One region of the Nocardioides dokdonensis FR1436 genome, then DNA from elsewhere that is predicted to be linked to it. Evidence: predicted binding sites of a transcription regulator. Region 1 holds the regulator's gene; the other holds the start of a gene.

Region 1 (7,392 bases):
GCCGGCGACGGGGTGCTGCCCTGGCGCGGGCTCGACGTCGGCAGCCCCTTCGACTACGGCCAGCAGTCGATCCTGTACGTCGCGCGGCACCTGCCGCAGCCCGGGCGCGACGGGCTGGTCAAGGCCCAGCTCGACGAGATCGTCGAGCTCGTCGACGCCGCCGACGGCCGCGCGCTGGGGCTGTTCTCCTCCCGGCGGGGAGCCGAGGCCGCCGCCGAGGCGGTGCGCGAGCGGCTGCCGCACCTGACGATCCTGGCCCAGGGCGACGCCCAGCTGCCCGAGCTGGCCAAGCAGTTCGTGAAGGACCCGCACACCGTGCTGTTCGGGACGCTGTCGCTGTGGCAGGGCCTCGACGTGCCCGGTGACACCTGCCAGCTGGTGCTGATCGACCGGATCCCGTTCCCGCGGCCCGACGACCCGCTGATGAGCGCGCGGCAGAAGGCGGCCGACAAGGCCGGCGGCAACGGGTTCATGCAGGTCGCGGCCACCCACGCGGCCCTGCTGCTGGCCCAGGGCGCGGGCCGGCTGATCCGCACCACAACCGACCGCGGCGTCGTGGCCGTCCTCGACCCGCGGCTGGCCACCGCTCGATACGGCTCGTTCCTCAAGGCCAGCCTGCCGCCGATGTGGACCACCACCGACCCGGCCGTGGTCCGCAAGGCGCTGGCGCGGCTGTCCTCCTCCGCCAAGGACTGACCCCGGCCCTGGTCCGGCCGCCGGACGTCATACGGGCGGGACGTCCGTCACCGCCCAACGTATGACGTCCCGGCGCCGTGCCCGGCGCTCTACAGCCGCGCCCGCCCGTCGTACCCGCCGCGCGGCGGCTTCAGCCCGAAGAACGCACCGACGGTGGGCGCGACGTCGGTGGTGCGGGCGTGCCGCGAGGAGACCCGGCCCGCGGGGACCGCGGGGTGCCCGCCGCCGATGAAGAACGGGATGGCGCGGGTGGCGGGGTGGCCGTGGTTGCCGGGGATCGGGTTGGAGAAGACGTCCGGGTCGCTGAAGCGCCACCCGGCCTCGCAGAAGACCACCACGTCGCCGGACTCCGGGCCCAGGCGCAACCAGCCGGCGCGGCGGTCCCAGGCCTTGAGCACCCCGGGGACCTCGGAGGCGATGCGGCGGATGCGGCGTACGGCCTTGTCGCGGTCGGCGGCCGGTCCGGTCCAGTAGACGAGGTCGGCGCCGCCGTTGTCGGCGATCGCGAACCGGCCGGCCAGGAACGGGTCGTCGGAGAGCGGACCGTCGAGGGAGACGATCCTGTCGGGGTAGGACCAGTCCATCGAGTGGTCGGCCAGCACGACGACGATCGAGTGCTCCCAGCGCCCCGAGCTCTTCAGCTCGGCCACGAAGTTCCCGACGAGCCGGTCGGTGTTGAGCAGCGCGAGCCGGCGGGCGGCCTCGAGGGTGGTGGGCCCGGTCAGGTCGGAGTGCCCGAGCCGGTCGACGTCGCCGAGGTTGACGAAGACCAGGTGCGGGTCGAACTCCTCGATCATGTCGAGGGTGGCGCGCATCGTGAACTCGTCGGGCGCGTGGCCCGAGATCGGCACGATCGGCGCCGGCTCCCAGCGGTGCGTGGCCCGCTCGCCGAAGATCCCGTAGAGGTACTCCTTGCTGAGCACCGTGCCGGTGCTCAGCCCGCGCTTGTCGAGCCGCTCGAGGATGGTCGGGAAGCGCAGGTCGGAGGGCTGGTCGAGGGTGCGGACGTCGCCCAGCTCGCGGTCGTAGACGGCGTTGGCCGGCACGCCGCTGCGGTCGGGGCGCACCCCGGTCATCATCATCGTGTGGTTGGGGATGGTCTCCATCACCGGCATCGAGGTGGCCCGCGGGTGGTGCAGTCCGCCCTCGCGCAGCGCCAGGAGGTTCGGCGTCAGGCCGCTGTCGATCTCTTCGGGCCGGCAGCCGTCGACGACGAGCACGTAGGCCCGCTTGCGGGTCGAGGCCCGTGCGGCGAGCGCCGGCTGGAGGCCGGCCACGGTCGAGAAGGCCAGGCCGGAGGCCGCCGCCGTGAGCACCGTACGTCGACCGGCGCGGATCTCACCGAGCCCGCGGGCGAACGGGGCGTCGGCGCCGGCGGGGCGGGGCACGTCGGACTCGCACATCAGTTGTCTCCCACGGGGGTCGCGACGCGCTGCACCGTGCTGGTGCCGGCGAGGGTGCGGAACGACGCGTCGTGCGTCGCGGTCGTCTGCTTGTCGTCGCGCGAGCCGATGATGAACCAGTCCATCTGGGTGCGCTCGGCGGTGATGTCGAGCACCGAGAAGCCGTGGTCGTCGAAGTTGAGGTACTTCACGTGCCGGTTGTTGGCCATGAAGACCGCCTCCACGACGGGGGTCAGCGCGGGTTGGCCGGTGATGTCCTTGAGGTTGTTGGAGGTGACCGAGGAGCACACGAACTCCACCGCGACCGAGTCGCCGAGCACCGGGTAGGCCGAGGTGTCCAGCGGCAGGTCGTTGGCCCAGCCGGAGTGGATGTCGCCGGTCACGAACACCACGTCCTTGACCTGGTGGTCGTCGAGGTGGGCGAAGACCTCGCGGCGATCGGCGGTGTAGCCGTCCCACTGGTCGACGTTGTAGGGCGAGCCGTCCTGCGGCAGCAGCCCGGTGACGTCGTTGACCGGGTCGACGAGCTCGTTGGGCAGGTCGGCGAAGGTGACCGGGGCGATCATCACCGGGTTGCCGATGATCTTCCACTGCGGCGCGTGGTTGCCGCGGGTCAGGGAGTCCTTGAGCCACTCCATCTGCCGCTTGCCGGTGATCGAGCGCGAGGGGTCGTTGATCTCCGAGTCGATGATCGGGGTCGCGACCTGCTCGGAGCGGTAGGTGCGCAGGTCGAGCATGCTGATCTCGGCCAGGTCGCCGAAGCGCAGGCGCCGGTAGAGCCGCGCCCCGTCGCCCAGCGAGGCGGTGCCGTCCATGCGCACCGGCATCCACTCGTCGTACGCGCGGTGGGCGCGGGCGCGCCGTCGGCGGTAGTCGCCCTCGGTGTCGTCGTGGTTCTCCGCGCCTGCCTTCCACTGGTCGTTGGTGACCTCGTGATCGTCCCAGGTCACGATCCAGGCGTGCGCCGCGTGCAGCGCCTGCAGGTCCGGGTCGGTCTTGTACTGCGCGTGCCGGCGCCGGTAGTCGCTGAGCGTGACGACCTCGTGCGGCGGGTCGTGCGGGCGCACGTCGACGTTGTCGCGACCCATCCCGTACTCGCCGGGGCCGTACTCGTAGAAGTAGTCGCCCAGGTGCAGCACCGCGTGCAGGTCGCGGCGCGCCGCGAGGTGGCGGTAGGCGCTGAACCAGCCGGCCTGCAGGTTGGCGCAGGAGACCACGCCCAGGCGCAGGTTGGCGGGGGTGGCGCGCTTGGCGGGGGCGGTGCGGGTGGTGCCGACCGGGCTGCGCTGCCCGCGGGCGACGAAGCGGTAGTAGTAGGTCGTCTCCGGTTGGAGGCCGGTGACGTCGAGCTTGACGGTGTGGTCGCGCGCGGCGCTGGTCGCGAAGCGGCCGCGGCGCACGACACGGCGGAAGCGGCGGTCGGTGGCGACCTCCCAGCGCACCCCCAGCCGCGGGCCCTTCCCGGAGCCGGGCTGTGCGGCCCGGGTGGGGGTGACCCGGGTCCAGATCAGCACCGCGTGCGGCAGCGGGTCGCCGGAGGCGACGCCGTGCGCGAAGACGTCGTGCCGGGCGCTGGCCGCGCGGGCAGCGGGCGCGGTGAGTGCGCCGCTGCCGGCGGCCACGGCGGCGCTGCCGGCCCCGACGGCGAGGACCGTACGCCGCCCCAGGGCGGCCAGGCGGTCGCGCTCGGCGTCGCGGACGGGCCCGGTGGGGGAGGGAGCGGCAGGGGAGGGGATCTGCGGTGGGGTCACGCCTCATCCAACGACGAACCCCCGTCCGCGTGACGCGGACGGGGGTTCGGACGCCGAGTGTTCACCGTCGGTTCGACGGTGCGACAGGTGCGGGGCTCAGGGGCTGCCCCCAGAGGCTGTCCCTAGAGGCTGCGCAGCACCGCGGTGACGACGCCGAGGATCGAGGCGTGGGTGCCGTCGATGGGCTCGTAGGCGTCGTTGTGCGGCAGCAGCCAGACCTTGCCGTCCTTGCGCTGGAAGGTCTTGACGGTGGCCTCGTCGCCGATCAGGGCGGCCACGATCTGGCCGTTGCTTGCGGTCTGCTCCTGGCGGATCACCACGTAGTCGCCGTCGCAGATGGCGGCGTCGATCATCGAGTCGCCGGAGACCTCGAGCAGGAAGAGGGTGCCGTCGCCCACGAGCTGCTTGGGCAGCGGGAAGACGTCCTCGACGCGCTCCTCGGCCAGGATCGGACCACCGGCGGCGATGCGACCCACGACCGGGACGTAGGTGGCGGCCGGCATGGTGTTGCCGACGTCGGTCTCGTCGACCGAGCTGTCGTCGGCCGAGGAGATCGCGCGGCGACGCGCCATCAGCTCGGGCAGGAAGACCTCGAGCGCGCGGGGCCGGTGCGCGTCGCGCTTGAGGAAGCCCTTCTCCTCGAGCACCTTCAGCTGGTGGGAGACGCTCGAGGTACTGGTCAGGCCGACGGCCTGGCCGATCTCGCGCATGCTCGGCGGGTAGCCGCGGGTCTCGATGGCCTCCTTGATGCAGCCGAGCACCTTGACCTGGCGTGGGGTGAGGCCGGTCGCGTCGGGGGGCCCGTCGGGCAGCTCCGCGACCTTCCGCTTGCGGGGGACGCCGTCCTTGGTCGCCATCGTGTGCCTTTCGTGCGCGAGGCCCGAGCCGGGGTGTCCGCTCGGATGGTCGTGAGGACACGGTAGCGCCGCAGGGCGGGCAACTTCAAACATCTGTTCGAACGGCGTGTCGGACCGCGGCCCGGTGGGTGTGGCTGGTAACCCCCGTCGACAGGCCTCGAACAATTGTTCGCGCACCCTCTTGCATTCCCTCGAACACCTGATCTAGTCTCGCTCATGTGTTCGATCGAACACCTGGTCGAGGAGCTTCTCGACCGGGACTGTCGGTGGCCGTCTGTAGACATCACCTCGACCGATCACGACAACGACCACCCCCTTCCCCAGGAGGTCACCATGAGCACCATCGCCCAGTTCCCCATGCAGACCCAGCACCCCGTCCAGACGCGTACGACGCCCGGCCCGGTCCGGTTGACCCGTCGCGGTCGCCTGGTCGTCCTGGGCCTCGCGCTGGTGCTGGTGGTCCTGGCCGGCGTCCTCCTGGCCGGCGGCTCGATGGCCACCAGCGAGAAGGGCACGCCCCCGCCGACCGAGGTGATCACCGTCGGCACCGGCGACACCCTGTGGGCCATCGCCACGGAGCGGGCCCAGGGTGACGACGTGCGCGAGATGATCCAGCACATCCAGACGCTCAACGCCCTCGACGGTGGCCTGGTGGTCACCGGTCAGCGGCTGCGGGTCCCGACCAGCTGAGGCTGCTCGACGGCCCTGCGGGGCACTGGCGGCTGCGGCCGCCCACGATTTTCGCCGGTCGCCTCGACCCCGGCCGGCGAAACCAGGGGAAGCGAGGGGCGGGCCCAGGTGGGCCCGCCCCTCGCGCTGTCTCCGGTGGAGCTCGGCCCCGATGAGTGCGGCACGGTGCGGCCTCAGCGGGCCGCGCGGCGTCCAGCGGGCTGCGCGGTGGCCGGTTCGGGGGAGTCTGTGGCGTCGGGGGAGCGTGGCGCAGGCGCCTGGGTGATGCCCAGTGCGCGCAGCAGCCGCACGACCAGCATCAGTCCCACGAAGAGGCAGGCCACGGCGCCCAGCGAGGCCAGCGCCAGGAAGAACCATGCGGCCGACTCGCCACTGCGGGCCTCGGCGCCGAAGTCGATCGCGGCGTACACGAGGTAGCCCCAGGCCACCACCGCCACGGTGACCCCGAGGGCGAGCCCGAGCATCCGGGGGTCCATGGAGCGCTTCGGCTTCGCGGCCCGCCGAGCCCCGGCCCGCTTGCCCGGAGCGGGGGGTGCTGGAGAGTGCCCGCTCGGCTCCACGACCACCCTGTCCACGACCTCCCCGTCCACGTGCCCATTGTGGCCGATGCCCCCTGGTCGCGGGGACCGGGGCGAGGAACTGGGGCTGCCTGCGTGGCGCTGACCTGCACCGATGCGGGGAGCGAGATCCAGATCACACCAATTCTGCGGACCGGGTTGCGCACCTCGGGTCCGCAGGCGTACGGTTCCACTACATCTAGTAGTTACACCGGTGTAGTTATCCACATCTAGTTCACAGAACCGATGTGGAAGGTGCACAGGTGGACGGTTGTTCTCCACAGGAACAGCTTCGATATCCACAGGTACGGACCCCAGCAGGGGCCCGTCCGGCGCGCCCGAGAGAGGAGGAACCCTGATGCACTGCCCCTACTGCCGTGGCACCGACACCCGGGTCCTCGACTCCCGGGTCTCCGACGACGGCGGCTCGATCAAGCGTCGGCGTACCTGCTCGGACTGCTCGAAGCGGTTCACCACGGTGGAGCAGATGCAGCTCACGGTCGTGAAGCGTTCGGGGGCCGCCGAGCCCTTCGTGCGCGAGAAGGCCGTGGCCGGTGTCCGCAAGGCCTGCAAGGGTCGCCCGGTCACCGAGGACCAGCTGGCCTGCCTGGGCCAGGCGGTCGAGGACGCGCTGCGCTCCTCCGGCGCCGCCGAGATGGCCGCCCACGAGGTCGGCCTCGCGATCCTGGGCCCGCTGCGCGAGCTCGACGAGGTGGCCTACCTGCGCTTCGCGAGCGTCTACCGCCAGTTCGCCTCCGCGGCGGACTTCGAGGACGAGATCGCCATGCTCCGTGCCGAGCGACTCACGCTCGACACCGAGCCCGTTCCAGCCCCCACGGGCTGACCCAGACCGCCCGGCAGGTAGTGGGGAAGCTACCTGCCGGGCGCACCAACCCTTCCCCCACCGCACCGGAGCGCCGGTGTCGGTGGTCGCGGCGACCATGGAGACCGGGTCGCCCAGCACGAGCAGCAGTACGAGCCCTGAGCACGACGACGAGACCAGCACCCCCCGAGCGGGACCACAGAGGAGCACGGCAATGACCGAGACGGTGAGCGGCGCAGCCGACACAGCCACCCAGGGCACGACGACGGGCAGCGGGAAGGGCCTGACCATGCAGCGCGTCTTCAGCACCGAGGGCATCCACCCCTACGACCAGCTGACCTGGGAGAGCCGCGACGTCGTCCAGACCAACTGGAAGACCGGCGCGACCGTCTTCGAGCAGCGCGGTGTCGAGTTCCCCTCCACCTGGTCGGTCAACGCCTCCACCATCGTCACCACCAAGTACTTCCGCGGCGCCGTCGGCACCGACGCCCGCGAGCGCAGCCTCAAGCAGCTCGTCGACCGGGTGGTCTCCACCTACGTCAAAGCCGGCCTCGATCACGGCTACTTCGCCACCCAGGCCGACGCCGAGGTCTTCGAGCACGAGCTGACCTGGCT
Region 2 (7,392 bases), 2.0 Mb from region 1:
CAGGTCCAGCCCGCCGACGTCGCCGGGCAGGGTCAGCACTGCCACCCCGCGCTGCTGGAGCGCCGCGTTGCCGGCCTGCTCGACCAGGGTGGGCAGCTGGGCGGGATCGGTGACGGTGGCCGAGAAGACCGACACGTCGGCGAAGAGGACGTCGTTGTCGACCTCCTGGAAGAAGTCGCTGCCGATCTCGGCCCGCGGCACCTGGCCGACGATGGCCAGCACCGGCGCGTGGGACTTCTTGGCGTCGTACAGGCCGTTGAGCAGGTGGACGGCGCCCGGCCCGACCGTGCCCATGCAGACCCCGAGGCGGCCGGTCAGCTGAGCCTGCGCGCCGGCGGCGAAGGCGGCGACCTCCTCGTGCCGCACCCCCATCCAGGTCAACCGGTCCTCGCGACGGATGGCGTCGGTGACGGGGTTCAGGGCGTCCCCGACGACGCCCCACACCTCGGTCGTGCCGTGGTCGGCGATGGCCTCGATCAGGAGCTCCGCAACGGTGGTCATGGGCCCACCCTGCCCGGGCGTCCCGGTGCCGGACAGGCCCTAGGGGGTGAACCGGTCGGGGTCGGCGCGGCACCAGTCCGTGACCCATGAGGCGGGCGGCTCGCGCAGCAGCTGACCCGGCTCGAGCTGCTCGTAGAGCTCGTCGTACCCGAGCGTCGTGGTGTGGTCGACCCGTCGCCTCAGCATCCGTGGGCGCAGGTCCTCGAAGGAGGAGAGCCCCATCGAGGCCAGCACCTGCATCGCCTGCTGGACGGTGCCGTGCTGGAACGCCGCGACCCGCTGCGTCTTGTCGGGCACCGCGAGGGCCCGGGCCCGCTTGGGATCCTGGGTGGCCACCCCGACCGGGCAGGTGTTGGTGTGGCAGGTCTGCGCCTGGATGCAGCCGAGCGCCAGCATCATCGCCCGCGCCGCGTTGGTGAAGTCGGCGCCCTGGATCAGGCGGGTGACGACGTCCTTGCCGGTGGCGACCTTGCCGCTGGCACCGATCCGGACACGGTCGCGCAGCCCGACCCCGACGAGGGACTGGTGCACCACGGCGAGGGCGTCGGTCAGCGGCATGCCGACGTGGTCCTGGTAGACCAGCGGCGCTGCGCCCGTGCCGCCCTCGGAGCCGTCGACGGTGATGAAGTCGGGGGCGATCCCCTCCTCGACCATCGCCTTGCAGATGGCCAGCACGTCGGCACGCGAGCCCACGCACAGCTTGATCCCGGTCGGCTTGCCACCGGCCAGCTCGCGCATCCGGCCGATGAAGCGCACCAGCTCGCGCGGGGTCTCGTAGACGCGGTGGTACGGCGGGCTGATCACGGTCCTGCCCACCGGGACCCCGCGGGTGCTGGCGATCGCCTCGCTGACCTTGGCTCCCGGGAGCACCCCGCCGAGGCCGGGCTTGGCCCCCTGGCTGATCTTGAGCAGCACCATCTTCACCTGCGGGTCGGCGGCCTTCTCGGCGAACTGCTCCTCGTCGAAGCCGCCGTCCGCGGTGCGGCACCCGAAGTAGCCCGAGCCGATCTCCCAGATCAGGTCGCCCCCGTGGCGGTGGTGCGGGCTGATGGCGCCCTCGCCGGTGTCGTGGGCGAAGCCGCCCTGCGCCGCGCCCCGGTTGAGCGCCTCGATGGCGTTGGCGCTGAGCGATCCGAAGCTCATCGCGCTCACGTTGAGCAGGGCCAGGTCGTAGGGCTGGGTGCAGTCGGGGCCGCCGACGCGCACCCGTGGCGGCTCGGCGAGCACCGGCACCGGTGCGGCGGAGTGGACCAGGTGCTCGTAGCCGACCCGGTAGACGTCGCGCTCGGTCCCGAACGGGTGCTCGTCCTTGAGCCCCTTGGCGTGCAGGTAGACCAGCGACCTGGTGTTGCGGTCGAAGGGGCGCCCGTCGTAGTTGCGCTCGATGAAGTACTGCTGCAGCTCGGGGCGGATCTCCTCCATCATGAACCGCATGTGCCCGATCACCGGGTAGTTGCGCAGGATCGCGTGCTTGGTCTGCACGAGGTCGTGGACGCCCACGCCCAGCAGGACCAGGGCGAACGCGAGCAGCAGCAGCCACCCGGGTTCACCGATGGTGGCCGCGAGCGTGGCCACCGCTCCGAGGATGGCCAGGAACCCGAGGATGTAGAAGCGCAGCACGAGACCGGTTGTACCACCGATCATCCGGTGGCCGAGGATGGTCGGATGACCTCGGTGTCCACGGTCGACCTCCCGCACGGTCGCACCGCCCAGCGGCTGGCGTGGGTGCACCTGCCCCCGCACGTCCGCCGCCTGGTCGAGCAGCGCTGCGGCACCGAGGTCGTCGGGGCGCAGTCGTGCACCGGCGGGTTCACCCCCGGCTTCGCCTCGGTCCTCGTCGGCGCGGACGGGTCGCGGCACTACGTCAAGGCGGCCTCGGTGGGCGCGCAGCGCGCCTCCGCCCTCACCTACCGCGGCGAGGCGGCCGCCCTCTCTGCACTGGGCGCGACGGGCGCGCCGCTGCCCTCGCCACGGTTGCTGTGGAGCCACGGCACCGGTCCGGCCACGGGGGCCACCGGTCGGCCCGACGACTGGGTGGTCCTGGGCATCGAGCACGTGGCGGCCCGCGCCCCCCGGCGTCCGTGGCCAGAGGACGACCTCGACGCCGTGCTGGCGGTCCTGGCCGAGCTCGCCGTCTCCCCGGCGGCTGTCGGTGTCGACCTGACCACCGTGGCCGAGGACCTGGCCGACTGGCCCGCACAGTGGGACCGGGTCGCCGCGCTGCGCCCGGACCTCGACCCGGCCCGCGTCGCCGAAGCGAGCGCCCTGGCCGCAGGTCTCGCAGAGGCGGTCGTCGGCGACGCCCTGGTGCACGGCGACGTCACCGACGACAACGTCCTGATCGCCGACGACGGTCGGGTGCTGCTGTGCGGCTGGGCCTGGCCGGCCCTCGGCGCTGAGTGGCTCGACAGCCTGTGGGCCCTGGTCGGACCCGGCAGCGACGGGGTGGACGTCGAGGCGGTCCTGCGCCGCACCCCCCTGCTCGCCGCCGCCCCGCCCGACCGCGTGGACACGGTCCTGGCGGCGACGGCGGGGTACTTCCTGGCCTCCTCGTGTGCCAAGGTGCCCACCTGGTCGCCGTACCTGCGGGCCGCACAGCGTCGCCACGGGGAGGCCTGCTGGGCCTGGTTGGCCCGGCGCCGGGGCTGGGATTTGGGTGGGCTCGTGCGGCGCTGATAATCTCCGATGTCGCGTGGGAAGCGCTTGTGCGTCGACCCCGCGCCCCGAACTCAGCACCAGACCATTCGTTCTCAACACCAGCAAAGGCACTGCCCGTGGCGAACATTAAGTCCCAGATCAAGCGCAACAAGCAGAACGAGAAGGCGCACGAGCGCAACAAGGCGGTCAAGACCAGCCTCCGCTCCGCCGTGCGCAAGTTCCGCGAGGCCGCCGAGGCGGGCGACAAGGACATCGCTGTCGCCGCCAACCGCGAGGCTGCCCGCAAGCTCGACAAGGCCGTCTCCAAGGGCGTCATCCACAAGAACCAGGCCGCGAACCGCAAGTCCGCGATGGCCAAGAAGGCCGCTGCTCTCTGATTCGGTGGTCCGCCCTGCGCGGACCTCGTCTGGTACTGAGCCGACCCGTCCGACCTCGTCGGACGGGTCTTCGGCTATTTCGAAGCCGGCCGCCCCCGCAGCTGGTCGAACAGCGAGGACCGAAGGCTCGAGCGTCGTCGAGGCTCCGTGGGACACGCATCCAAAGCTCGCGACCGGGCCGAGGTCGACCTGTACGAGGCCACCGTGGCGTGGGCGGTCATGCACTCCACCTACGACGACCGCCAGGCGGCGGTGCTGCCGGGCACCGACATGATGATCGAGCTGGCCGGTCTCGGGGCGCCGAAGGTCAGTGAGTTCGCGATCATCGAGTACGGCACCGCGCTCGGGATGTCGAGCGACGCCGCGGTGCGCTACATCGCCCACGTCGTCGAGATCCGCTACCGCCTCCCCCGCCTGCACGCCCAGGTCGTCTCGGGTCGGGTGCCGGTGTGGCGGGCCAGCCGTGTCGCCGAAGCCACCCTCGGACTTCCGCCGGAGGGTGCTGCGTTTGTCGACCAGCACCTCGCCCCCGTCGCCGCCACCCTCTCCTACGCCGGGATCGACCGGCTCGTCGAAGAAGCCCGCGCCCGGTTCGACCCCGAGGAAGCCGAGGAACGGCGACTCATCGCCGCCGAGACCCGCAACCTCGCCATCCACCTCGCCTCCGCCACCGCCGGTGGCCAGCAGGTCGATGGCACCGTCGACATCACCGGCAACCTCGCCCTCGCCGGCTCCGACCAACCCCTCGACGTACGCCGCTCCCAAGCCGTCGGCGTCCTCGCCCGAGCACAGACCACCCTCGACCTCACCAGTGACGAGAGCGACCGGGTGCCCGCACGCCAGGTCGTGCTCAACGTCCACCTCACCGACCAAGCCCTGCGCGGCGTCGACCCCACCACCACCGGCGCCGGCATCCACCTCGCCCGCATCGAGAAGACCCGCAGCCTCACCACCATCGACCAGGTCGCTGAGTGGCTGCGCACCACCGGCACCCAGGTCGCATGGCGCACCATCACCGACCAGCCCAGCAGCCAGCGGGGCGGCATCGACGCCGAGGCGTTCGAACACCCCTTCCGCACCCAGCCGCCCCCGACCGGACCACGCAGACAGCCGGCGCCGATCACCAGCAAAGACATCCGCTGGTTCGCCGACCACCCCGGACTCCAGGCCTTCCAACGCCGCCCCGTCGACCTCACCACCACCGAGACCGTCGACGGCTACGAGATCCCCGAGCGCCTCGCCGAGCAGACCCGCCAACGCCACCCCAGGTGCACCTTCCCGCACTGCACCCGGCGCGCGCGACGCCGCAAGCCAGGCGAGACCCACCTCGACGTCGACCACATCAACGCCTACGACCCCACTGGGCCACCCGGCCAGACGAACACCCACAACCTGGCGACCCTGTGCCGGCGCCACCACCGGGCGAAGACCCACACCGCCTGGACCTACCGGCCCACGCCGACCGGGTTCCTGTGGACCAGCCCGCAGGGCTACCAGTACCTCGTCGAACCCCTCACCACCACCGACCTCGGCCGGGCACCCCGCCCCGGCGCCCCACCACCGACCTGACCACCACGCCCCACACCCCCGGCGCAGCAGCACCGCGACGGGGGCACCGGCACGCCCGGCAGCCAGGTCAGGCGACAAGAGTGTGGCGCTCCCGATCAACAGGGCTCACCCAGGACTCCACACTCCTGGCTCCGGTCCGTGGCCAGGTAGACGGTCCGGCCTCCACCAGCCGGAGCAGACGAATCCGGAGACCTCAGCCGCGCTCGCGCAGCTCGGTGACGGTGAGGACCAGGCGCTCCAGGGTGTACGCCGCGTCGCTGGCCGCGCCCTTGATGTCGGCGTCGGCGCGGGCGACGGCGCGCACGGCCTCCCCGAGGGCGGGGCTCGACCAGCCGCGGGCCTGGTCGCGCACCGAGCGGACCTTCCACGGGGGGACGCCGATCTCCTTGGCGAGGTCCTGCTCGCCCCGGGACCGGGCGCCCTTGAACCGGGCGAGGCCGCGCACCCCGCCGGCGAAGGCCGAGGTGATGAGCACCGCGGGCGTCCCGCCGTCGAGGGCCCAGCGCAGCTCCTCGAGGGCCTCGAGGCGGCGTCCGGCGAACGCGGCGTCGGCGACCGCGAAGGACTTGGCCTCCACCCGGCCGCCGAAGTATCGCTTCACCCGCTCCTCGGTCAGCGTCTCGCCAGGGAAGTCGTTGGTGAGCTGGTGCGCCGCCGCGGAGAGCGAGCGGAGGTCCTGCCCCACGGCCTGCACCAGGGTGGTGGCGGCGTCCGGCTCCATCCGCGCGCCCATCTGGCGGGCCTCGTTGATCACGAAGGAGGGGTACTCGGACGCCTTGAGCTCACCGGACTTCACCTCGGTGACCGCTGGCAGCTTGCGCAGCTTGGTGAGCACGCCGCTGCCCTTCTGACCGCCGCCGTGCACCAGCACCAGGGCGACGTCCTCGGACGGTGAGCCGGCGTACGCGAGCAGCCCGGCCACCGACTCCTCGGGCAGGTTCTCCAGGGAGCGGACGACCACGCAGCGGATGCTGGAGAACAGCGACGGCGCCGAGAGCTCCCCCAGCGTGGCCAGCGACAGCTCGGCCGCCGCGGCCTCGGAGAGCTCCGACTCGGGGTCGTGGGCGCGCACCGCGCCCCGCACCGCCGCGACCGTGCGCTCACCGAAGAACTCCTCCTTGCCGGTCACGAGCGTCACGCGCCCGAGGACGTCGGTGGCGGAGGGTGCACGCGGGGCGGCGGAGCGGGGAGCTGGCATGGTCCGGCAAGCCTGCCACAGCACACCGACAGGCCCTGCGTCCCGTCAGCGTCGGCTCACCCCCACCGCGACCCCGTCGCGCACCACGACGGCCAGTGCGCCGTCGGTGTCGGTGCGCAGCACGTCGGCTCCCGAGCCCTCCAGTGCAGCGAGCAGGCCGGGGTCGGGGTGCCCGTAGGTGTTGTCGGCTCCGACCGGCACCACGGCGACCTCGGCGTCGAGCCCGGTGAGCAGGTCGAGGTCCTGGGCACGGCTGCCGTGGTGCGGCACCTTGAGCACGTCGACCCGCAGGTCCGGCAGGGCGCGGACGAGGGCCGCCTGGCCGGGCGGCTCCAGGTCGCCGGGCAGCAGCACCCGCACGCCACCGACCTCGGCGAGCAGCACCACGCTCTGGTCGTTGGCGGTGCTGCCGTCCCCGGGCCCCGCCGCCGGCAGGCTCGAGGTCGGCCACACCGGCTGCAGCACGACGTCGCCGATGCGCAGGGCGACGGCGTACGGCGCCACCCCCACCGCGGCACCCGCCTCCCGGGCCGTACGCCCGACGGTCGCGACCGCCTCGGGCGGGTCGAGCAGCGGGCTGGTGAGCACCCGGTCGACCGACCGACCGTCGAACACCCTCGCCACGCCGTCGACGTGGTCGGCGTGGAAGTGCGTCAGCACGAGGAGCGCGACGTGCTGGACCCCGAGGTCGTCGAGGCAGCGGTCGACGGCCTCCGGGTCGGGACCGGCGTCGACGACGACCGCACTGCCCTCCCCCGCCCGCAGCACCAGCGCGTCCCCCTGGCCCACGTCACACACCACGAGCACCCAGCCCTCGGGGGCCCACGTGGCCGACGGTGGGCGGACCACGACGACCACGCCCAGCGCGAGGCAGGCCAGGACGGTGGGGAACGGGCGGACCAGGAGCCGCGGGGCGAGGGCGGCCAGGCCCAGGCTCAGCACCGTGAGCAATGTCAGGGACAGCGGGCCGGTGTCCCAGTCGACGGCCGCGGCGGGCAGCGCCGCTCCGCGCTCCGCGACCGCGACGATCCAGCTGAGGCACCAGGTGGCGACCGTGCCCAGGAGCCGACCCACGGGCGGCGCCACCAG

The links. Region 1 encodes LexA, which represses DNA repair genes until DNA is damaged. Its sites were predicted from a motif close to TCGAACANNTGTTCGA; they were not measured.
Region 2: I601_RS18940 (HNH endonuclease signature motif containing protein) is a predicted target of LexA. The motif match lies at 3,595-3,610, and genes of this name have one in related genera.

Annotation. Positions count from the first base shown of each region.
Region 1 is NZ_CP015079.1:1,992,839-2,000,230, forward strand. It holds gene I601_RS09395 (ATP-dependent DNA helicase) at 1-696, shown strand, start outside; gene I601_RS09400 (alkaline phosphatase family protein) at 786-2,099, opposite strand; gene I601_RS09405 (alkaline phosphatase D family protein) at 2,099-3,850, opposite strand; gene lexA (transcriptional repressor LexA) at 3,973-4,707, opposite strand; gene I601_RS09415 (LysM peptidoglycan-binding domain-containing protein) at 5,041-5,397, shown strand; gene I601_RS09420 (hypothetical protein) at 5,571-5,987, opposite strand; gene nrdR (transcriptional regulator NrdR) at 6,313-6,798, shown strand; gene I601_RS09430 (vitamin B12-dependent ribonucleotide reductase) at 6,992-7,392, shown strand, end outside.
Region 2 is NZ_CP015079.1:4,022,804-4,030,195, forward strand. It holds gene I601_RS18920 (thiamine pyrophosphate-dependent enzyme) at 1-501, opposite strand, end outside; gene I601_RS18925 (FMN-binding glutamate synthase family protein) at 541-2,145, opposite strand; gene I601_RS18930 (phosphotransferase) at 2,167-3,177, shown strand; gene rpsT (30S ribosomal protein S20) at 3,276-3,536, shown strand; gene I601_RS18940 (HNH endonuclease signature motif containing protein) at 3,684-5,105, shown strand; gene holA (DNA polymerase III subunit delta) at 5,299-6,303, opposite strand; gene I601_RS18950 (ComEC/Rec2 family competence protein) at 6,349-7,392, opposite strand, start outside.